Linked DNA regions of Ancylothrix sp. D3o. The protein of the gene in region 2 interacts with the protein of the main gene of each other region in a pairwise test. Links are inferred from orthologs where the notes say so. Each region holds a gene or a part of one and is shown on either strand. Other genes may lie near its edges. The genes, in order: rpe and eno.

The links.
Region 1: the proteins of eno (region 2) and rpe interact in binary tests that used the Escherichia coli proteins (3 or more experiments, as listed by UniProt). The link is inferred for Ancylothrix sp. D3o from one-to-one orthologs.

The regions. Positions count from the first base shown.
Region 1 is NZ_JAMXEX010000005.1:334,207-345,971, reverse strand. The notes cover bases 4,535-7,517. They hold rpe (ribulose-phosphate 3-epimerase), read right to left. Parts: upstream 6,387-7,517; coding sequence 5,682-6,386; downstream 4,535-5,681. Other genes in these bases: NG798_RS12665 (S8 family serine peptidase), read left to right, coding at 6,486-7,517; NG798_RS12675 (DsbA family protein), read left to right, coding at 4,814-5,638; NG798_RS12680 (site-specific DNA-methyltransferase), read left to right, coding at 4,535-4,725. Outside these bases: NG798_RS12690 (hypothetical protein), read left to right, coding at 39-461; urtA (urea ABC transporter substrate-binding protein), read right to left, coding at 525-3,320; more of NG798_RS12680, read left to right, coding at 3,697-4,534; more of NG798_RS12665, read left to right, coding at 7,518-8,117; NG798_RS12660 (hypothetical protein), read left to right, coding at 8,225-8,581; NG798_RS12655 (LCP family protein), read left to right, coding at 8,692-10,110; NG798_RS12650 (transposase), read left to right, coding at 10,355-11,566; NG798_RS12645 (COP23 domain-containing protein), read right to left, coding at 11,578-11,765. UniProt on the Escherichia coli protein: Catalyzes the reversible epimerization of D-ribulose 5-phosphate to D-xylulose 5-phosphate.
Region 2 is NZ_JAMXEX010000002.1:385,147-396,773, forward strand. The notes cover bases 8-2,852. They hold eno (phosphopyruvate hydratase), read right to left. Parts: upstream 2,153-2,852; coding sequence 863-2,152; downstream 8-862. Other genes in these bases: NG798_RS05930 (hypothetical protein), read left to right, coding at 152-760; NG798_RS05940 (hypothetical protein), read right to left, coding at 2,268-2,417; gloA (lactoylglutathione lyase), read left to right, coding at 2,416-2,850. Outside these bases: NG798_RS05950 (iron uptake porin), read left to right, coding at 2,940-4,583; ATP-dependent chaperone ClpB, read left to right, coding at 4,783-7,431; NG798_RS05960 (hypothetical protein), read left to right, coding at 7,630-9,099; NG798_RS05965 (ureidoglycolate lyase), read left to right, coding at 9,147-9,650; NG798_RS05970 (YcxB family protein), read right to left, coding at 9,839-10,336; NG798_RS05975 (cupin domain-containing protein), read right to left, coding at 10,352-10,816; NG798_RS05980 (cysteine hydrolase family protein), read right to left, coding at 10,870-11,627. UniProt on the Escherichia coli protein: Catalyzes the reversible conversion of 2-phosphoglycerate (2-PG) into phosphoenolpyruvate (PEP). It is essential for the degradation of carbohydrates via glycolysis.

The DNA.
Region 1 (11,765 bases), on a different replicon or contig from region 2:
CCCCAAAAACATCACTTGGAAAATCAAACAGACCTACCATGAAAAAAAAGAATACAACTGAAGTAACAGATTCTACCTCCACCCCGGATACCGAAGAAGTAAAAGCAAGCGCCCTTGCAAAAAAAGATAGAAAAACTGAAAACATAGCCCTTTATCAAGCTGAACCCCTACCCGGAAACCGGCCCATTGGTGCCGCTAACTTTGAAGTCAGCCACATGGTATCAATCGCCGGCAACCGCCCCATCGGTGTTAGCAACATCGAAGTATTAGACACCGTTTCTATCATGGGCAACCGGCCAATTGCTTCCAGCCAATTACAAATTCACGAAATGATGACATATTCTGGCAATCGCCCGATCACCAGCAGCAACCTCGATATTTATGACTTTCTAATGGCAGGGCGCCCCATAGCTTCCAACGACATCGACGATCCCGACACCTTAATGGGTTACTTAGATTAAACCCCAACTTTTAAAACCCAAATTTTAAAACCCGGTTCCTTAAAAAAGCCGGGTTTTTATCGCCTAATTATCCATATTTTTCAACGCAATTTCACTTAAAATTTCCGCAAAACTTTTGTAATCAACCGGCTTACTCAAACATTCCGCCGCCCCCAAAGCCATACCTTGCGCCTTATCCTCAACAAAACTCACCAAAACCACCGGAATCTCTGCTAAATGCGGATCAGCTTTCAAAGCAGAAAGCACCTCCCACCCATTCATACGCGGCATCATCACATCCAAAGTAATCGCATCCGGCTGCCATTGCCTAGCCAATTCTAAACCCGCCTCCCCACTCGAAGAAACAGCCACCTGAAACCCCTGCTTACTCAAATAACGCCCCATCAAATCACGCGCCGCCGCATCATCATCTATCACCAAAATTCTCCCAGGCGATGGCAGAGAATCCAAAAACGTATCACTTGGATTAACCTCTGCTAAACTTGTAGCCCCTGACACCGGCACAACAACAGGCAGAATCATTGTAAACGTTGAACCCCCCCCAAACTCACTTTCAACTTTAATTTCACCCCCCATCATTGTGCAGAATTTCCGCGTAATTGCTAACCCTAAACCCGTCCCTCCATACTTACGGCTAAAAGAATCATCCGCCTGACAAAAAGGCTCAAATAACTTACCCATTTGAGCCGTTGTCATCCCAATCCCCGTATCACTAACCCGAAAACAAATTGCTTTTTTTCCAGCCAACCGGCCCACTTTCAACATAATTTTACCTTGGTGGGTAAACTTAGCCGCATTACTCAGCAAATTTAACAAACATTGCCGAACCTTCGTAATATCCGCCTCAATTTCCCCCAAATTTTCCTCACAGAAAACCACCAAAGAATTGCCCCGCTTATCGACCAAAGGTTGAACAGTCATCACAACCTCATCCACCAAAGTCAAAACATCAAACTTCTCTACACAAAGCAACATTCGACCGGCTTCTATCTTAGAAATATCTAAAATATCTCCTATCAAATCCAACAAATGCCGGCCCGCAGAATTAATATTTTTTAAATCCTGAATAACCCCCTCCTCCCCCAACTCCTGCACATCTTCTTCCAGCATTTCACTATAGCCAATAATCGCATTCAAAGGCGTGCGTAACTCGTGACTCATATTCGCCAAAAACGTACTTTTTGCCCGATTTGCCGCCTCCGCCGCCTCCTTTGCCATCTCCAACTCCAGAGAACGTTCTTCAAGTTGGCGCGAACGAACTTCTACACCCAAAAGCAAACTACTTACCTGTTGCGCCATCGTATTTAAAGTTGCCGAAAGCACCCCAATTTCATCCCCCGAAACCACCGCACCTCGCGCCGATAAATCCCCACTTGCCAACACTTGCGCCGTCTTAGTTAGCGAAGCCAAATTGCGCGTAATTCTCGACACCACCACCCATCCCACAGCACACATCACCAAACTCAAAATCAACCCCACCACTAACACAAACTCACTGCGATTTACCCCTTCTAAACCCTCTTGTGCCAACAGCAAAGCCTGACCCTGGCTTGTCTCAACAATCCTCATCAATTGCGCCTTGTGTTCAGAAACCGCAATCCACCCCACCCAAACCGCCATCCAATTAATAGCAACCAAAGCCAAAAACAAACTAAAAAGAGATACCCTAATTCCCCAATTTCTCTCCCTTTGCACCAATCCCGCAGCCCAAGGATAACCTTTTAAAAACGGATCGGGACACACCGGCACCCCGGAATCCCAAATAGTATCAACCAACCCATCTTTCCTAACTTTTCCAATTCTTACTGTTTTCCAAAGATGCTGAGTTTTGGCATCAACTTTTACCCTTCCTTGCGGTGCAGCAAATTCCATATTTTGCAACGCCGTCCTCACTTTTTTTACTTCAAAACTCGACGCTTTTTCTACTGCTTGTTTCCACAAATAAACGCCTATATAAGCCGCCTCAATGGGGTCATCTGTAATGCGATCTTCTCCATATTTTTCTTTAAAAGCCTTGACAAAATTTTGATTTTGTGGAGTATCCACCGTTTGAAAATAATTCCACACCAAGAAATGACCACACATATTTTCTGGGCCAATGGCGCACATTTCCGCCTCCGCCACACTCACCGACATCACCGGCAGACTTTCTGCGGAAATTCCCCCCTCTTGTAATGCCTTAAAAAACGCCACATTACTATCACCATTCAAACTATTAATAATTGCATTTGGTTGAGTTGCTTCTATATGAGCAAAAATTTGACTAAAATCTTTTCCCCCCAAAGGAATATAATCTTCCCCCACCAACTCACCCCCCAGCGCCGCCAATTGTGCCTTAATAATTTGATTAGCTGTGCGCGGAAAAATATAATCCGAACCAATTAAAAAAAAACGCCGCTTTCCCTTAGCTAATAAATACTCAACCGCCGGAATAATTTGTTGATTTGGCGCCGCGCCGGTGTACACAATATTAGGAGATTGCTCTAAACCTTCATACTGAACCGGATAAAACAACAACCCATTCAAAGACTCAAAAACCGGCAAAACTGCCTTCCGAGAAGCCGAAGTCCAACACCCAAAAACCACCGCTACTTTATCTTCTTCCAGCAGTTTTCTTGCCTTCACAGAAAACGTTTGTAAATCGCTTGCCCCATCCTCAATAATAGCCTGAATAGGCCGGCCCAAAACACCCCCAGCCCCATTAATTTCATCCACCGCCAAAAGCACAGCATCCTTAACAGAAACCTCACTAATAGACATTGTGCCAGTCAGAGAATGCAATACACCAATTTTCACTGGAGAAACGCTATTTTTAGAAGTTGCATCGTTAGACGAGAGCAAAAGGCTGCGCGGAAGCATAGGATCTTTGATTCGTTATAACTGGTACAGTGTAAAATTGCAGAAACTCAGGTTGTCCCCAAAAAATTGAACAACCCACCCCAAAAATGAAACCCTACCACAGCCAAAAATAAAGCCGGGGCCGGTGTTTCCCAAGGCCACATTAACTTACACCCACAACTGGTATAGCACAGCTTAAGTCAAAAAACAGACCTTTAACCCCCAAAATCATTACCCCGCCTAAAAAGCAAATCATACTTCCAAACCCTCAACCACCAGTACAATATTAACCATCAACCTCCTTAAAAGTCCATCTTTGCTTCCCAAAAACCTGTTTTTTGCCAAAATTAATTTCCTCCCAACAAAAATAAAAACTGTCCTTTTTCCCCAGCCAAAAATGTCGGATTCAGTCATCACTAACAAGCTATTCTATGGAGACAACAAGCAAATATTGCGCCAATATATTCCCAATCAAAGCATCGATCTATGTTACATAGATCCACCCTTTCATTCCAAGCGCGACTACTATCAAATCACCACAGAAGACGGCATATTATTAAAAACAAAAGCTTTTACAGATACTTGGAAATGGAACAACCAAGCCACCGAAGACTATAACCAAATACTCGACAACTCCACCCAAATTTTCACCCAACAAACCCTAGATATCATCCGGGCTTTTTCCCAAATTATCGGAAAAAATAGCTTATTAGCATACATAGTTAACCTCACCCTCAGACTCGGAGAAATTCACCGAATTCTCAAACCCACCGGCAGCCTTTATCTACACTGCAACCCAAGCGCCAGCCACTATCTAAAAATCATCCTAGACACAATATTTTGCCCCCAAGGAGGAGAATTTCAAAACGAAATTATCTGGTGTTACACCTTGGGAGGAAAAAGCAAACGCCGGTTTGCCAAAAAACACGACACCATCTTTTTTTACACCAAAAATACCCGCCAATACACCTTTAACCCAGAAGCCGCAACCATCCCCAGAAAACCAAACTCTCACATGAAACAAAAAACCGACGAAACCGGCAGAAAATACCAAGAAAAAACCGACACCAAAACCCAAAAAACCTATCAATATTACCTAGACACAGGAAAAATAGCAGAAGACTACTGGACAGACATAGAAACCCTAAACAGAAAAGACAAACAACGCCAAGGCTACCCAACCCAAAAACCTCAAGCCCTCCTCGAAAGAATCATCAAAGTTAGCAGCAACCCAGGCGATATAATTTTAGATGCCTATTGTGGAGCCGGTACCACCCTTGTCGCCGCCCAAAAACTCAACCGCCACTGGATAGGAATCGACAACACCACCCAAAGCCTCACCTTAACTTTGCAACGATTAACCGAAACCTTTGGCCCCCAAATTCTCACCCAAATAGAAATTTCAAACCTCCCTCAAAACCCCTGATTAAAAGCCCCAAAAGCCTCAAAAAACCCATTTCATTCTCAAACAGTTAAAATAAAAAAATCATCGAAAAAACTACCCATAAAAACCCATGAACAAAGCCTACAAACCCTTAATTCTCCTCTTAACCCTCCTAGCCCTAACCAGTTGCACCGGCAACAAACCCACCCCTCAAACCACCCCAACCGAAAGCCAACTCAAAGAACAAGTCCTACAAATCATTAGAGAAAACCCACAAGTGCTCATTGAATCTGTCCAAACCTACCAACAAGAACAAGACAGAAAACTTCAAGAATCACGGCAAACATTTTTGCAACAAATGACAACAAACCCCGCCGCCGTCATCGCAGACTCTCCCATCACCGGCTCCCCCGACAAAAAAATCGTCCTCGTAGAATTTTCCGACTTTCAATGCCCCGTCTGCGCCCAAGCTCAAAAAAACGTAAAACAATTCATCGAAAAAAATAAAAACAAAGTCACCCTCACCTATAAACACCTACCCCTACCCCAACACGAACAAGCAATACCCGCAGCAAAAGCCTCTTGGGCAGCAGCACAACAAGGAAAATTCTGGGAATACCACGACGCCCTATTTACCCAACAACAAAAACTTGGAGAACCCCTCTATTTAGAAATCGCCAAAAAACTCAAACTAGACGAAAACCGCTTTAACCAAGACCGGCAAAGCGCCGCCGCCGAAGCCGCCATTCAAAAAGACCTACAACTCGCCCAAAGCCTGGGAATCACCGGCACCCCATTTTTCAACCTAAACGGAGAACCGCTGATCGGAGCCGTTTCAGTTGCCGAACTCGAAAAAGCCCTTGCCAAAGTCACCGGCACAGCCCAAACCCCAAAACCACAAACACCGGCACCCGAAGAAGAAGTGCCGGTGGAAGAACCCCTCCCAGTAGAGTAAGTCGATACTCTGCCCACCACCTTCAAGCTGGGCAGAGTTCAGCCTAAACTGCTGCTAACTGGGGTTCAGGGCGCTTGCTGTTGCGAATACCCTCAATAGCCGCCGCATAATCAGGGGCATTAAACACCGCCGAACCGGCCACAATCGCATTAGCGCCAGCTTCCAAAACCTGCCAAGTATTATTACCCTTCAAACCGCCATCAACCTCAATCCAGGGGTCTAAACCGCGCTCATCACACATTTGACGCAGCTTACGAATTTTTGGCAACACCCCTGGAATAAAACTTTGGCCGCCAAAACCAGGGTTAACACTCATAATCAAAATCAAATCGCACAATTCCAGCACATAATCAATCAACTCAAGCGGAGTCGAAGGATTCAACACCACCCCAGCCTGCTTGCCACACTCCTTAATCTGGCCAAGGGTGCGATGTAAATGCGGAGAAGCATTATGTTCAGCATGAACCGAAATAATATCAGCCCCAGCCTTAGCAAAATCCTCCACATACTTTTCTGGTTCCACAATCATCAAGTGAACATCCAGAGGCTTTTTCGTCACCGGACGAATTGCCTGCACAATCAGCGGGCCGATAGTAATATTGGGCACGAACCGGCCATCCATGACATCAACGTGAATCCAATCAGCCCCAGCCTCGTCAACGGCCCGAATTTCCTCACCCAGACGGCTAAAATCGGCTGATAAGATGGATGGAGCGATAACAATCTGTTTTTGTGATTTCGTAGTCATGGTTGGCCCTGTCTCCTGCTTCCTGTTTGCTGCGAACAGTTAACAATATGTTTATAGTTCACAAAATTTTACCATTAACATAGAATCCTTAATCTCCCAATGGACAAGCTTTATCCAAAAAACATAAATAAAATCCTCAAAATCCTAACCCCACTGACTTTCACCGCACTGATACTGCCCGCCACCGCCAGCAACACCTCAACCGGCCCGGCTGGAATTGATGCCGAAAAACTCCACCAACCCCCCTATAACCTTTTAGGAAGAAAAATCGCCATCGGGCAAGTAGAAATAGGCCGGCCCGCCCTTTTCGGCATTGATAAAAAAATCCCCCCCACACACGGAGTCACAGTTTCGGCAGTATTTCAAGGCAACAAACCGGCCACCTCCAACATTCAACTAGACGGCCACGCCCAAAACGTCGCCGGTGTAATGATCTCCAACGCCAAAACCATCAAAGGCGTTGCCCCCGCCGCCCGCCTGTATTCCACCGCCGCCGTAAACAGCCGTTCCCCCGACCGTCAATCCCTCGAATGCCTTGCCAGCCAACACATCGCCCTCCAAAACAGCGACGACGTGCGAGCCATTAACTTCAGCTTTGGCGAACCCCTCGAACTTGACCCCAGACCCAACGCCCGACTCGATGGCAACGCCCCACTAACCCAATGTATCGACTGGTCTGCCAGAGTCCACAACGTCCTCTACGTCATCGCCGGCAACCAAGGCAAAGGCGGTATCCCCATCCCCACCGACAATTACAACGGCGTAAATGTAGGCTTATCTAGTCTTTATCAAGGCATATTTTCCAAAGTAGATGTCGCCAACATCCCCAGCAGTTTCCCCGACTATGCTCAAAGACTAAGCGGTTTAGAAGCAAACGTCAGCCCCCGCCGCTCAATTAGCTTACTGGCTCCGGGCCGAGACATTCCCCTCCTTAATATTGACGGCTCCACAACTCGCAACACCGGCACCAGTTTTGCCGCCCCCCACGTCACCGCTACCGTTGCCCTGTTGCAAGAATTTGGGGATAAACAACTACGCACAAAACAACCAAACTGGAGCCTAGCAAGTCGTCAGCATGAAGTAATGAAAGCAGTTTTACTTAATTCTACTGACAAGCTCAAAGATAACGGTGATGGGTTACATCTCGGCATGAGTCGCACCGTCATCGACAAAGAAAACCGCGACTGGTTAGCCTCTGATAGCTATCAAGACTCCTCGATTCCCCTACATTCCCAAATGGGAACCGGCCACCTCAATGCTTTTCGCGCTTACGAGCAATTCAGTGCCGGTCAATGGAAACCGGCCCGCCCCGTTCCAGCAAAAGGATGGGATTATAATACAATAAGTGCATCTTTGTCAACTTCTGAAACTTCCCCAACTCCCAATTACCAAGACTATGTAATCGAAAAACCCCTAACAGTCGGTAGTTTTGTGGCCATTACCCTTGCTTGGGACAGACTCGTAGAGTTGGAAGATAGGAACAATAACAATTTGTATGACTCACCAGAGGTGTTTAAAGACCGGGGATTAAATAATTTGGACTTATACTTGATGCCGGTTGAAGAAAACGACCCTGCCAGAAAGATAACCGCTTCTCAAAGTCAAGTAGACAGCGTGGAGCATATATTTTTCCAGGTTCCGAAAGCAGGCCGGTATAAAATTCGAGTCCAGTTCTCTCAACAAGTCAACGAACCCACTCAACCCTACGCCCTCGCCTGGTGGACTGGGTAAATGAGGCAAGCAGGCAAGCCAGCAAGCAGGCAAGATGCCTGCTCCACTGTGGGGTAGGCAATATGATCTGCCATCCCCCCATCCCCCTAACAAATGACAAATGACAAATGACAAACAACAAATTTGACAACAGCGACCCTAAGCACTTAAACCTATACTTGTATCTGGTTCCCGTCCTTGGCTTTTTTCCTGCCGTCTGGACGCTTTACCAGCGCAAAGGCAACCCTCAAGAACGCGCCGTTAGCCGGCTGGCTTGTACTTTGGCCTTTGTGTGGCTCAGTTCCTACCTGCTGCTGGAAACAAGCGCTAAATCTGCGGAATTTATGACACTTCCCCTGTTAATAATGAGTAGTGTCGTAACTTCTAGCTATTTTGTCATCAGTGTTGCTCTCATGTATCGTGTGTGGAAACGGCAGCCGATTTGGTTGCCTGGGTTTAGTGACTTGAGCGACCGGCTTCCCTAAAAATAGAGGATGTATCGTGAAAAGCACTTAATTTTTCCTTGTTCGGTGTTTTCTTTTCACATTTCAATGTTTTGTCTGGCCCCTTTTTTTGTGTGTGTGAGGTTTCCTTTGTGTCTGCTCAAAATATCCCCAATCAACCGTCTAGTCCGCAACCTTCCCTACCCATTAACCGCAACAAGAGCAAAAGCACAACTCGCGGACATTGGATGTGGCTGGGTTTAGGTTTAACCGGCGTGGCGATGCTTTCAGCTACCGCCGGTGCTTTATTGGCGGTGTCGCTTTCGAGTACACCGCTTATGCAAAGTAGGCTTAGCCCTGAAGAAGCAGCCGTATTTGGATCTGGGGAACGCATTTCTACTTCTATGAGTATGCGGATGCCAGAGTTAACTCGTCCGGTAAATATTTTACTGCTTGGCACAAAAGTCCTCACCAGCGATTTAGAAAAAAATCCTCAGCCAAATGTGGGATATCAAGCTTTGGTCAATTCTTTAGACGGTTTAGCAGATACAATGCTGCTGGTGAGATTTAATCCTGAAACAAAAAAATTGGCTGTACTTTCGATTCCCAGAGATACGCGGACTTTGGTGGAAGGGGTAGGAGTGACGAAAATTAATGAAGCAAATTATTATGGGGGGCCGGCTTTAAGCGCTAAAGCTATCGGCGAACTTATGGGAGGTGTTGCAGTTGACCGTTATGTGCGGGTTAATGTGCAAGCGGTAGAGAAATTAGTGGATGCTTTGGGAGGTGTGGAAATTCACGTTCTCAAAGATATGAAATACAAGGATGATTCGCAACATTTGTATATTGATCTCAAGGCCGGTAAGCAAAGATTAAATGGTAATCAAGCGTTACAGTTTTTGCGTTTTAGATATGATGAATTGGGAGATATTGGCAGAATTCAGCGCCAACAAATTCTGATGAGAGCTTTGATGGAGCAAACGTTAAATCCAGCAACAATAGTACGTTTGCCTAAAATTGTTTCGGTGATTCAAGAACATATAGATACAAATTTAACGATAGAAGAGTTGGTGGCTTTGGTTGGTTTTGCTTCGGAACTTCAGCGCTCTAATGTGCAAATGTTAATGTTACCAGGCGAGTTTAGTGATCCGAAACAATATCAGGCGAGTTATTGGTTGCCCGATTTTAATGGAATTGATGCGATTAAATCCCAACATTTTGAAACCGGCACAGATAATGAGTCTTATAAAGTTATTGAGCCGCGAACTATGAGGGTGGCAATTCAAGATAGTACGAATTCGGAAACGGCGGTGAATGACTTGGTGAATAGTTTACAAACTTCTGGTTATCGGAATGTAGTAATCGCCAAACCTTGGAATGAACCGTTGAAGGTGACTCGAATTGTGGCACAGTCTGGGAATATGGAAGCTGCAAATGCTGTGCGAGATTCGCTTGGTTTTGGGGAGGTACGGGTAGAAAGTACGGGGGCTTTGCGAACGGATGTCACGATTCAAGTTGGGGAAGATTGGTTAGAACAGCAAAACCAAAATAAGCCGGCGGGTACTTGGTAAAGGTCAATTGTCATTTGTCATTTGTGAAAAGGCAAAAGTAGAGGCCGGTTTATTGAGGTTTTCTCTGGGATGCTTAAACCTCGGTACTAGCGAACGCCATAACCGCCCCTACTTTTGACCAATGACCAATGACCAATGACAATTGACCAATGACAATTGACCATGAGAAATGGGATACAAGCCCCGTCCTTCCAGGACGGCTATAGGATGCTAGAATATTTGGCGTAGAAGTTTTCCACGTCAAATGATAGTTTTAGAGTTCAAGGCACAAGGGAAAGCAACTCAATATACAGCCATTGATGAAGCGATTCAAACCGCTCAATTTGTCCGCAACAAGTGTATCCGGTATTGGATGGATAACCGAGGGGTGGGACAGAAAGAACTGTATCGCTACAACACGGCGTTAAGGGCTGAATATGCCTTTGTGAAAGACTTGAACTCTCATGCTTGCCAAACATCTGTTGAGAGAGCCTACTCTGCTATTGCTCGGTTTTACGACAACTGCAAGAAAGCTATGGCGGGAAAGAAAGGGTATCCAAAATTCAAAAAGAATTACCGTTCAGTCGAGTACAAGACGAGCGGATGGAAACTTTCTGAGACAAGAAAACAGATAACTTTTACCGACAAAAAAGAAATTGGTAAACTCAAACTCAAGGGAACGTGGGATTTAAACTTCTACCAGTTAGACCAGATAAAACGAGTCAGGTTAATCCGTCGTGCTGACGGGTATTATGTCCAATTCCTAATTAGTGCAGACACTAAAGTTGAAACACAACCCACAGGCAAAACTATTGGATTAGATGTAGGACTTAAAGAGTTCTACACCGATAGTAATGGACATAGTGAACCATCACCTTGGTTTTATCGAATTGGCGAGAAACGGATGAAATTCCGTCAACGCCGTGTTTCCCGCAAAAAGAAAGGCTCTGCCAATCGCAAGAAAGCCATTAATCGACTAGGACGAGTACACCTCAAAATAAGTAGGCAACGTGAAGAACACGCTAAGAGACTGGCGCGTTGCGTAGTCCAATCTAACGATTTGGTCGCCTATGAAGACTTGAGGATTAAGAATCTGGTCAAGAATCACTGTCTCGCTAAGTCGATTAATGATGCGGGTTGGTATCAGTTCAGAAAATGGTTGGAGTATTTCGGAAGGAAGTTTGGCAAAATCACTGTAGCAGTGAATCCTGCTTATACTTCTCAGGAATGCTCTAGCTGTGGTGCCGTCGTCAAGAAATCTCTATCCGTGAGAACCCATGTCTGTGAATGTGGATTCGTTTTAGATAGAGATTGGAATGCAGCTATCAATATTCTGAAATTAGCCTTGAGTACGGTAGGGCATACCGGAACTTGGGTTTTAGACCCGAACGCTTCAGGAGATTTAACCTCTACTTTGATTGGAGCAGTCCTGTCAGGGCAAGTTGAGTCTTTGAGTGAAGAATCCCCGCGCCTTTAGGCAGGGGAGTGTCAATATCTCAACCGGCTGCCTGTACCACCATCAGCAGGGGACAGGAAGGGACGTAAATTGATGCTATTTGGTGAGTATTGTGAGCGGTTTCGGGCCGGTCTTCCTCCCATTGTGGAGGCGGGGTCAACGCCTAAAATATCTCGCAAAATTTGATTGTTTGCGCCGCCATCTATAAACGTATTGACGG
Region 2 (11,627 bases):
TCAAAATTTTTTTATTCTTTCCTTAAAATTAATTGCTAAATGTCTTATTTCACTATAAAATACTAAAAATTAGTTAATTTCCCTCCAAATGTGGATAGCTTTTGGAAACAAATTAACTCTTCTAAAAGTTATTCTACAGGGGACATCTATTATGCCCAAACGTAACAATATATTAGTGATCGGCGCGGTTTTATTCGGTTTAGCCTATTATGGGGCTTCTAATAACCGTCAAATTTATTTACCACGACAGCCGCAAGTGCAGTATCTTGTGCCGGTTGGTACGGCGCCGCCGATGCCAGTTGCGCCGATGGCTACATCTTCTGGATGGATGAATTTTCAATCACCTCAAGGCCGGTTTTCCGTTTTACTTCCACAGCTTCCAATTCAAAAAACCCCTCAAAATAATAATTCCCGATTAAGCCATAGTTACACTGTTTCTACCCATTATGAAAGTTATAGTGTCACATATCAAGACTTGCCCGAAAGATTCATACCGGATATGAATGAGAAACGCTCAATGATAAATGATATGGGCAATTCTATGAAAGGCGCTCCAGGCTACTATAGTGTAGGTGCAAAACGAAATTTTGCGTTAGGAGGTCATCCTGGCATTGAGATTAACTTAGAATCTCCCGATTCTGATATTTCCAGAGGTAAAATTTGGCATCTTATGGTAGAAAGACGAGTGTACACCTTATCAGTAATTACTCCATACCCCGAAAATGCGGAAGCTTTTTTAAGGTCTTTCCGTTTCTATTAACCGGCTTTCTTATTAACACCACCGGCCCCCAAAAACCCAAACAAAAAAGTAAAAGGTAAAAGGTAACAAATATCCTCATTACCCCTTACCAATTACAACAAATTACTTAGAAATCTTGGGCCCCATACCGGCAGCCGCAGCATAAACAGCTTGTGCGCCTAACTCATCCTCAATCCGCAACAAACGGTTATATTTTGCCACTCGTTCACTACGACAAAGCGAACCAGTTTTAATTTGACCGGCACGAGTAGCCACCGCCAAATCAGCAATCGTAGTATCCTCAGTTTCACCAGAACGGTGACTAATAATCGAACGGAAACCATTACGACCACCCAAATCAATCGCCTGCAAAGTTTCCGTCAAAGAACCGATTTGATTTAACTTAATCAAAATCGAATTTGCAGCCTTCAAATCAATACCTTTCTGCAAACGAGTAATATTTGTAACAAACAAATCATCACCCACCAATTGCACCCGATCACCGATTTTTTGCGTCAAAAGTTGCCAGTTCTGCCAATCTTCCTCATGCAAACCATCCTCAATCGAAACAATCGGATATTCGCTCACCAACCTCGCCATATAATCGATAAATTCCGCCGGCTCCTTGGCAGTACCATCATAGACATACTTGCCATCCTTATAAAACTCACTCGCCGCCACATCCAACGCCAAAGCCACCTCAGAACCAGGCTTATAACCGGCCTTTTCAATAGCAGCCACCAGCAACTCCAAAGCTTCCTGATTTGAGCCTAAATTCGGCGCAAAACCGCCTTCATCACCCACACCAGTCAGCAACCCCTTATCATCCAAAACCTTGCTCAGACACGCAAAAACCTCAGCACCCCAGCGCAAAGCCTCCTTAAAAGAAGTCGCGCCCACCGGCACAATCATAAACTCCTGAAAATCCACATTATTTGAAGCATGGGCCCCACCATTGATCACATTCATCAAAGGCACCGGCAACACATTAGAAAGCGGCCCACCCAAATAACGATAAAGCGGAATTCCTAACGCATCCGCAGCCGCCTTTGCCGTAGCCAAAGACACCGCTAAAATCGCATTTGCCCCTAAATTAGACTTATTCGCAGAACCATCTAAATGAATCATCGCCCCATCAATGCTGGCTTGATCCAAAGCATCTTTTTCTATTAGGGTAGGAGCAATTTTATTTTCGATATTTTCAACCGCCCTCATCACACCCTTTCCGCCATACCGGCTTTTATCGCCATCGCGGAGTTCGTGTGCCTCAAACGTGCCGGTAGACGCACCACTGGGGACTTGCGCCAACCCCATCGCACCACCTTCGAGATAAACTTCCGCTTCAACAGTCGGACGTCCGCGAGAATCTAAAATTTCACGGGCTTTAATAGAAAAAATTGAAGTATCGTTCATAGTGAACAGTTCCAAATGTCAACAAGAGAGTGTTCAGATCGAAGCTGAAATTTCAGCAGGCATCGCTCCGGCGTGGCTTTGCCGGCGCAAAAATCACCAATGGTAAGCATATCTTTTAAAGCTGCACGCCTGTACAGAAATTAATCATTTCAACAAAATTGCCATTGCTTGCTTCTTGAAAGCCGGTTAACCGAACCCCAGCAAAAAGCGCCGGTGGAGCAACCTTAGAATAAAAAAGAGAAGCAATACCAATGGAGAAGGCCATGCGATTACTGCATACAATGCTCAGAGTCGGCAATTTAGAGAGATCCCTAGATTTCTACTGCAATATCTTGGGGATGAAGTTGCTGCGCCAAAAAGATTATCCCAGTGGTGAGTTTACTTTGGCTTTTATTGGTTATGGCGAGGAGTCGGAGAATACAGTCCTTGAATTGACCTACAACTGGGGCAAAGATAGTTATAACTTGGGCGATGCCTACGGTCATATCGCTATCGGGGTGGATGATATTTATGGCACTTGTGAAGAAATTCGCGCTAAGGGGGGGAAAGTCTCCCGCGAACCAGGGCCCATGAAACACGGTTCGACAGTGATTGCTTTTGTGGAAGACCCCGATGGGTATAAGGTTGAGTTGATTCAGCTTGGTACTCAGGGATCTGCCGGGGAAAAACAACCGAGTGCGGCTGTTGGTGCTAAGTAGCCGGTTTTCAAAGCAGAAGATAAAAACCCGGTTAGCCAAAAAAGCCGGGTTTTGAGCAGAGTTTTTTATGTGTGTTGTGAGGTTTGGTTGTGAAGTTTTTTCTCTGGCGGGGATGTGGTTTGGGGTTTTTGATGTTTTTTGGTTATGGGTTGCCGGTGGCTGGGGTGTCGCAGTCGCCACCGGTTAAAACCGGCGTCTACACAAATAAAGTCCCCTCCGGCGACTGGGGAACCGGCCAAAGTGAACAACCTGCGCCGCTTAAAACCGGCCTCTACCCAAACCAAATTTCCTCCGGGGATTGGTTAACCGGCCAAAGTGAGGCAATGTTGGATACCCCGGAATCAGAAGCAATGGGCCAACTGACATCCGTTGAGCAGTTGTCGGATGTCTTGCCTAGTGATTGGGCTTATCAGGCTTTAAAATCGCTTATTGAGCGCTATGGGATTCGTTTGGGATATCCTGATCGGTCGTTTCGTGGCAATCAGGCGATGACGCGCTATGAGTTTGCGGCGGCGTTGTCGGAGGTTTTGGAGAAAATTCAGCCGTTGCTGGGTGTGGATCGTGAAAGTGTAGAGCAAGATTTGGCGACACTGCAACGTTTGCAACGCGAGTTTGCCGGTGCTTTGGCTCAATTGCGCGGCAGAATGGATGGTTTGGAGGATCGCACAACTGACTTAGAAAATAATCGTTTTTCTCCGACTACAAAAATGACCGGCCAGTTTATCTGGACTCCCACAACTGGCAATCAGGCTGACTTTACTTTTGTTTCTCGTCTGCGGCTGAATTTGCTTACTGCTTGGCGTCCAGAAACCGGTTTTCTAACGACTCAGTTGGAAATGGGTAATGGTGGCGGCGATACGGTGAGTGCTCTTCAAAATGATGATGGCGTGAATTTGCTGGGTAGCACCGGCCTGTTTGCTGGGGCCGGCGGTCTGGATTATGTTGAGGTTGACCCGCAAGTTCGTCTGCGGAAGCTATACTACACTTTACCTTTTTTGTCAAGTGCTACGCTAACAATTGGGGCAAAAATGTCACCGCGTTATTTTATTGACCGCAACCGGTTTGCCAATAATGAGGCGGTCGATTTTAATTCCAGTTTTTTTGTGAATAATCCGCTGATTGTCCAAAATCAAATTGACCGCGAGGGGGGGGCCGGTGTGGCGCTAAATTGGCCTATTCAAGGCACGCCCCTCACTCTGAATGCGCTTTATATTGCAGCAAATGCGGCAGATCCGCAAAGGGGTGGTTTTTTTGAAGACGTCAACCAGGGGAGTGTTGAATTACAGTATGCCCCAAACCCAGATATGGCTGTCCGTTTGCAATATACCCATGCGAGAATTAATCAAACGGATGTTAAGGCGTTTGGCATTAATGGGGAGTGGGCTTATAGTCCCCGGATAGGGGTGTTTGGGCGTTTGGGGGTTGGGGACTATAGCGGGTTTAATTCTGTGTTGGGCCGGGAGTTGAATGCTTCGCCTTGGACGTGGATGCTGGGGGTGACATTCCGCAATACGCCGGTGCCTGGTACGATGGCGGGGATTGCAATAGGTCAGCCGTTTGTTACGGGTGAGGTAGGGAATGCCACCCAAACGAATTTTGAGGCGTTTTACAATGTTCTGATCAGCGATAATATAAGTGTGACTCCGACGTTTTTGTTGGTGAATAATGCCGATAATGACAGTGAAAATGGTACCATTTGGCAGCTTGGTCTGCGGACGGTGTTTTCTTTTTAGCACCGATTTTTATTGATTGTAGGGGAGTGGGTATCTAGGTTTATGTTATTAAAAAACAGCTTTGATAAACTCTCTCCTAGTTGCTAAGTTTGTGTTTTTTTGAACCGCAGATAAACGCAGATGAACGCAGATAAATACGGATGGTTAACTGTTTTATCTTTGTCTATTTTGTAAAGTAAACAAATTCCCGATTCTACAAATGCAACCTACTGATTCAACTAAATTTACTGATAAAGCCTGGGATGCGATTGTTAAATCCCAAGATGTTGCTCGCCGGTTCGCTAATCAAAATCTTGAGGTGGAACATTTGGCAATGGCGGCGCTGGAACAACAAGATGGTCTGGCTGGTAAGATTTTATCTAAGGCTGGGGTTGTTCCTGATCAACTTTTGCAGCGGTTAAAGACTTTTACTCAAAGCCAGGCGAAACAAGGTAAGATTGACCAGCTTTATCTGGGGCGTGGTTTGGATTTGATGTTGGATAAGGCTGAGGAGTTTCGCCAAGGTTTTCAGGATGATTTTATTTCTATTGAGCATATTGTTTTGGCTTTGTGTGAAGATGAAAGAATTGGAAAACGGACTTTTCGGATTTTAAATTGTGACCGGCAAGCTTTGGAAATTGCTATTAGGGCTTTGCGTGGTTCTGCCAAAGTTCAAGATCCAAACCCGGAAAATAGTTATGGGGCTTTGGAAAAGTATGGACGGGATTTAACGGAACAAGCAAAGGCGGGTAAACTTGATCCGGTAATTGGTAGGGATGACCAAATCCGCAGGGTGATTCAAGTGCTTTCTCGCCGGTCAAAAAATAACCCGGTTTTGATTGGGGAACCGGGGGTTGGTAAGACGGCTATTGCTGAGGCTTTGGCTCAAAGAATTGTTAATGGTGATGTGCCGGAATCTTTGAAAAATCGCCGCTTAATTTCTCTGGATATGGGGAGTTTAATTGCGGGGGCAAAATATCGCGGTGAGTTTGAGGAACGCTTGCGGGCTGTGTTGCGCGAGGTGATGGGAAGTGATGGGCAAGTTGTGCTGTTTATTGATGAGTTGCATACTGTTGTTGGCACCGGCGCTAATTCTCAAGGTTCAATGGATGCTGGGAATTTGTTAAAGCCTATGTTGGCGCGGGGTGAGTTGCGTTGTATTGGCGCGACTACGCTGGATGAATATCGTAAGTTTATTGAAAAAGATGCGGCTTTGGATCGCCGGTTTCAACAGGTTTTTGTTGACCAGCCAAATGTGGAGGATACTATCTCAATTTTACGCGGTTTAAAGGAGCGTTATGAGGTGCATCATGGGGTGAAAATTTTGGATTCTGCTTTGGTGGCGGCGGCGATGTTGTCGGAACGTTATATTGCGGATCGATTTTTGCCAGATAAGGCGATTGATTTGGTGGATGAGGCGGCGGCGAAGTTGAAGATGGAAATTACTTCTAAGCCGGCAGAATTGGAAACGGCAGACCGGCGTTTGATGCAGTTACAAATGGAGAAGCTTTCTCTGGAAGCGGAACAAAATAAAGCGGCTGCGGAACGTCTCGAACGTATTGAGAAGGAAATGGGGGATCTTAAAGCGAAACAGCAGCGTCTCAGTGCTCAATGGCAAGGGGAAAAGCAGTTACTTGAGGGAATTAATACTCTTAAGGAAGAAGAAAACGAATTGCGGAAAAAAATTGACCGCGCTGAGCGAAATTATGATTTGAATACAGCGGCGCAGTTAAAGTATGGCCGGTTGGAAAAGGTACAGCGCGAACGGGAGGCAAAGGAGGCTGAGTTATTAAAGTTGCAATCGCAAGGATCGACGCTTTTACGAGAGCAAGTTACGGAGGGTGATATTGCGGAAATTGTGGCGAAATGGACTGGTATTCCTGTTACTCGGTTGATGGAATCTGAGCGGCAAAAGTTATTACAATTAGAGGCTCAATTACATCAGCGTGTTATCGGTCAAGATGAGGCTGTTTCTGCTGTTTCTCAGGCGATCCGACGGGCAAGGGCGGGGATGAAAGATCCTGGTCGTCCGATTGGTTCGTTTTTGTTTATGGGGCCGACTGGTGTTGGTAAAACTGAGTTGGTGCGAGCTTTGGCGCATTGTTTGTTTGATACGGAAAATGCGCTTGTCCGACTTGATATGTCGGAATATATGGAGAAACATTCGGTTTCTCGGTTGGTGGGGGCTCCTCCGGGTTATGTTGGCTATGAGGAGGGGGGTCAGCTTTCGGAGGCTGTCCGGCGACACCCTTATTCGGTTGTGCTTTTTGATGAGGTTGAAAAGGCTCACCCGGATGTTTTTAATATTTTGTTGCAGGTGTTAGATGAGGGGAGAATTACTGATTCGCAAGGCCGTTTGGTAGATTTCCGAAATACGGTTATTGTGATGACAAGTAATATTGGCAGTGATCATATTTTGGATGTGGCGGGGGATGATTCTAAGTATGAGGAAATGCAAAAGCGGGTGATGCACGCTTTGCGTGGTCATTTCCGCCCGGAGTTTCTTAATCGGGTGGATGATATTATTTTGTTTCATGCGCTTTCTCGGAAGGAGTTGCGGCAAATTGTTGGGGTGCAACTTAAGCGGGTTGAGCGTTTATTGGCGGAGCAAAAAATTAGTTTGCTGATGACGCCGGCGGCTCAGGATCATTTGGCGCTTGCGGGTTTTGATCCGGTTTATGGGGCACGTCCTCTTAAGCGAGCAATCCAGCGCGAGATTGAGAATCCGATTGCTACAAAGTTGTTGGAAAATTCTTTTGTAGCGGGGGATACGATTGTGGTGGATTGTGTAGGGGATGATTTGACGTTTAGCTGTGAGTTGCCGCAGGTGGCGGAGGTGGAGGTTTCCGAGGAGGTGCCGGTTTCTTAGGGGAGAGGGGGGCTTTTGTGATAGGGAGGCGGGCACCCTTCCCGCCCCACCAAGGATAAGTCCCCTTGCTTCTGGTGTGGTGACAAAGCAAGGAACCGGCTGTTATGATAGCGGTTGAAGTAAGTTAAAAGTTTATTTTTTCCTTAGATAAAGTTTTTTTGCTTTTTATAAACTTCTCTCAAACATTTACCGAGAGCAATGACAGATTCTTTGTTACCGTCTACTCCTTTATCTGAGCCTGTGCCGGCGGCCCGTCCAAAGAAAAGCAATTTGGGGCGTATTTTAATTGGTTTAGGATTGCTGATTAATGGCGCTCTTTGGGCGGCTGCAATTGCATATATTAAGTTAACGCCGTCAAATTACACCAGTGAATTTACAATCTTTTTACCGGCAGCGAGTTCGAGTGCAAATGTCAATGTTTCGGATACAAACGCGCAGGTAGAGGGTTCAAATCAATCTCCTTATCAAACTTTAATCCGGGTTGATCCGAGACAAAACTATTTATTTATTGCTAACAGTCGGACGGTTTTGTCGGCGGCGGCGGCGGCGGTGCAAATGCCGATGGAAGATTTTGGCACGCCGCTGGTGGGGACGAATAAAAATGATACGCTGATGTCTTTTAAAATTGATGGTTCAAGTCCGGCGGAGGCTCAGCGAAAGGCGCAGGCGCTTTATAAGGCTTTAGTTCAGCAAATTGATAGTTTGCGTGAGGAAATGGGGCAGAAAGAATTTCAGCGCCAGCAGTCGGAAAATCAACTAATGCTGAAGGATGCTCAAGGAAAGTTAGAGGCGGCAAATAAACAGTTAGCGATTTTTAAGAAACAATCTCCGCTGCGCCGGTCTGAACAAATTGGCGAGCTTTCTGGCAGTTTGGAATCTTTGCGACAAGAGCGGGAGATGGCTTTAGCTTCTTTGCAGCAGACAAGTTCTCGCTTACAACAATTAGGCGCAAGTTTAAATATTTCGGTTGAGCAAGCATCAGATATTATTACTCTGCAAGCCGATGAAATTTTCTTGAAACAATGGGCAGATTATAGTGCAGCTAGTGCGAATTTATCGAGTTTGTTAGCGCAGTGGCGCCCCGGTTCTCCGCAGATAGAAAGTGCGGAAGCCAAGCTTACAACGGCAAGGTTTGCTTTGCAAACGCGGGCAACTGCGGTATTAGGGAAACAGGTGGGGGAAGAGACTTTACAGCAGTTAAATCGCAGCCTTAATAGTAGTGGGGGAACGCGAGAAAGTTTGTTTCAAGATGTTGTGACTTTGCAGGCAGATCAAAAAGGTTATGCGGCTAAGTTGAAAAGCCTTGATGAACAAATTGCTCAGCTTGATTCTCAGGTAAAAGTGTTGATCCAAGAGCAGTTTACGCTGACTGATTTGGAGCGCAATGCAAAGGTTGCTGATAATTATTTTACGTCTACGATGGCTCAGTTAAATTTGAGTAAGCCGGAGGTGGCTACTTCTTATCCGGTGGTGCAATTGATTGCTGATCCAAGTTTGCCGGCAGAATCAAGTGGCCCGGATAAGAAACTGCCGCTTTTAGGAGCACTTGCTTTTACTTTGTTGAGTGTTACTGGTGTCGCGCTGTTTTCTTGGGAGCGCTCTCTGCACAAAAATAATAGAATCATAGAGGATAGCAATTCTGTGGTAGGACAGCTTGGTGATGAGTAAGGGTTTCTATACACGCTACACGACGCTACACAAGGAGATAAGTCAAGGTGAATAGTCCATTATCAAAACAGCTAAAGCAATTAAAAGCAAGTTTAATTACTCCTGAGAATTTTAAGCCTTACGGACAGGTAATTTTTGCGAGTGCGGATGGTAAGGCTTTTGATTCTGAGGATGCTCAGTTAGTTTTAAATCGGGGTATTCCGCGTTTTTATATTATCCGGTTGATGAATAAAGGACGCAAGTTTGGCGGGATTACTCGGCATTTGCAATGTACGCAGTGTTTGGGATCTTTGGAGGGGAAGGAGTGGTTTATGGGGGTGGCTCCACCGGCTGATTTTCTTTGTCCAAAGTTAGAGGATATTGTGGTGTTTAAAATTCCGGGTAATTGTTTTATTAAGTTGGAGGTGGGTACTTGGCACGCGGGCCCCTATTTTGATGCTGATTTTGTGGATTTTTATAATTTGGAGTTGAGTGATACAAATGTGAGCGATCACGATACTTGTAGTTTGGTAAAAACCTATGGGGTTGAGTTTGAAATTGCGGATTATTAACCGCAGATAAACGCGAATAAACGCAGATAGATCATTTGCGTAGCGCTATCGCGCCGCTCCGCGTACATCTGCTACAGGATGCGGTTTATTAAATAGATGTTTTTTAAGGCTGCTGCAAGGGTTAAATTAAGGCTTTGTTGAAATTTATTTTCTGTAGCCGGTTGGGGTTTGTTTTTTGATGGGTTGGGTTAGGCGAGGAGTTTTTTGCTTTTTAACATTAGTTCAAAGAGTTGGAGATCGGCTTCTGTATAAAAGGCGGCTTTGGGGATATAATAAATGGATGCTTTGGTGACGTATAAAAAGTAAAATTCTCTTACATTTTCCGCTTTATGAAAGTTGGATACTCTGTACTTGAATAAGCTTCCGTCATCGTAGAAAAATGTAAAAAAATCAATGTCTATTTCTACTCTGGTTTTTTGAAAGACAAATTTGTTTTGGGCTGCTGTTTTATAGGCTAATAATGGCGTAAGTCCATAAAGAATTGCAAAAAATATTACCCAAATCATTAATCCTGGGAGAGCAGATGATAAAGGTTGGGTGAATAATGGCACTAAATTTACGACAAACAGCAAACCCCATATAATTAGGTTGATTTTGCTGCGTTTGTAATACAAACTAGATATAATTTTGAAAAATTGTTTTTCTGTGATGTTATATTCTTTGGTTTTGATATTTATGTTTTCCATGTTTTTGAGAGGGGGCTAAATTCCAACGGCGAAGGTTTTGGGGGTTGTTTGACATAAGACGGCTAAATCTTCTTCGTCTAATTCCACCGGCTCACCGCTATGAATTAATTCTGCAAAGTCTTCGTTTGGTACCATTACACACAAGGCATAAAGTCTTGTATTGCCGATATTTTCGATAACATGAATGCCGGTGGGTGGTACTAAAATGCTGTCTCCTGCGCGTATAGAAACGCTTTTTCCATCACAATGTGCTCGCCCTTCTCCTTTGAGGATAAAAAACATTTCGACGGCGTATTGATGCCGGTTTGGGGGGGTTTTTCCGCCGACATCAAAAATTTCGACACAAAATGTTACAGACATATTTGCGCTGGAAGGCTCAAATACAATTGCCAGCCGGTTTGTGTCGTGGGGGCTGATGCGAAAAACTTGATAATCTTTGGGTGATTTTACAACGGGAATTACGCAGCTTTCAGCTTCCATCAAAGTTTACTCCTGTGGGGGGAGAAGGGTGAGTCAAAGAGATAGCAAATATTTTATTGCATTGCTTCAAAAATGGCTTGGGAGTCGGTGACGAAACCGAAACATTGCTTAACGTTGTAGAGGGTTGCTTGCCAGCAAAATTCAGGGGATGTTGTGGCGGTGCAATCTTTTACTAGAAGGCAATCATAGCCTAAAAAATTGGCGTCTTGGAGGGTTGCCATGACGCATTGATCGGCATTGACTCCGGCAAAAAATAAGGTGGTTTTTCCTAAGTTTCGCAAAATGCTATCCAGGGGGGTGTCCCAAAATCCGCTCATACGATATTTATCCACTCGGATGTCTTGGGGGTTTGGTTCGAGTTCGTCTACGACTGCGGCTGCCCAACTGCCTGCTTCTAAAACTTTTGCGCCGTTGCTGGGTAAGGGGTTGCCGAGTCCGATAGCGGTGCCTGTGGGGTTATAAACGTGGAGGGTGGCGGGGCTGATGTTTAAGAGATCCGGTCGATTACCCCAGTTAAGCCAAATGATGGGGATGCCGGCTTCTCGCAGGCTGGGGAGGAGCTTTTGCAAGGGTTGGATGGGGGTGCGGGCGGGTGAAATGTCTACGCCTATATGGGCTAACCAGCCATCGGCGTGACAGAAATCGTTTTGCATATCTATTACTAAGATGGCGGTTTTGGTTAAGTCTAGGTGTAGGGTTTTGGTTTCTGTTAGTAAGGTGATGGGTTTTGGGGGTAGTGGGGGGCGGGTGAGATCGGCGGTTTTTTCATCGACTTTCCAGGCGTTGGGGGGGTTTCCAAGGGTATGTTCCA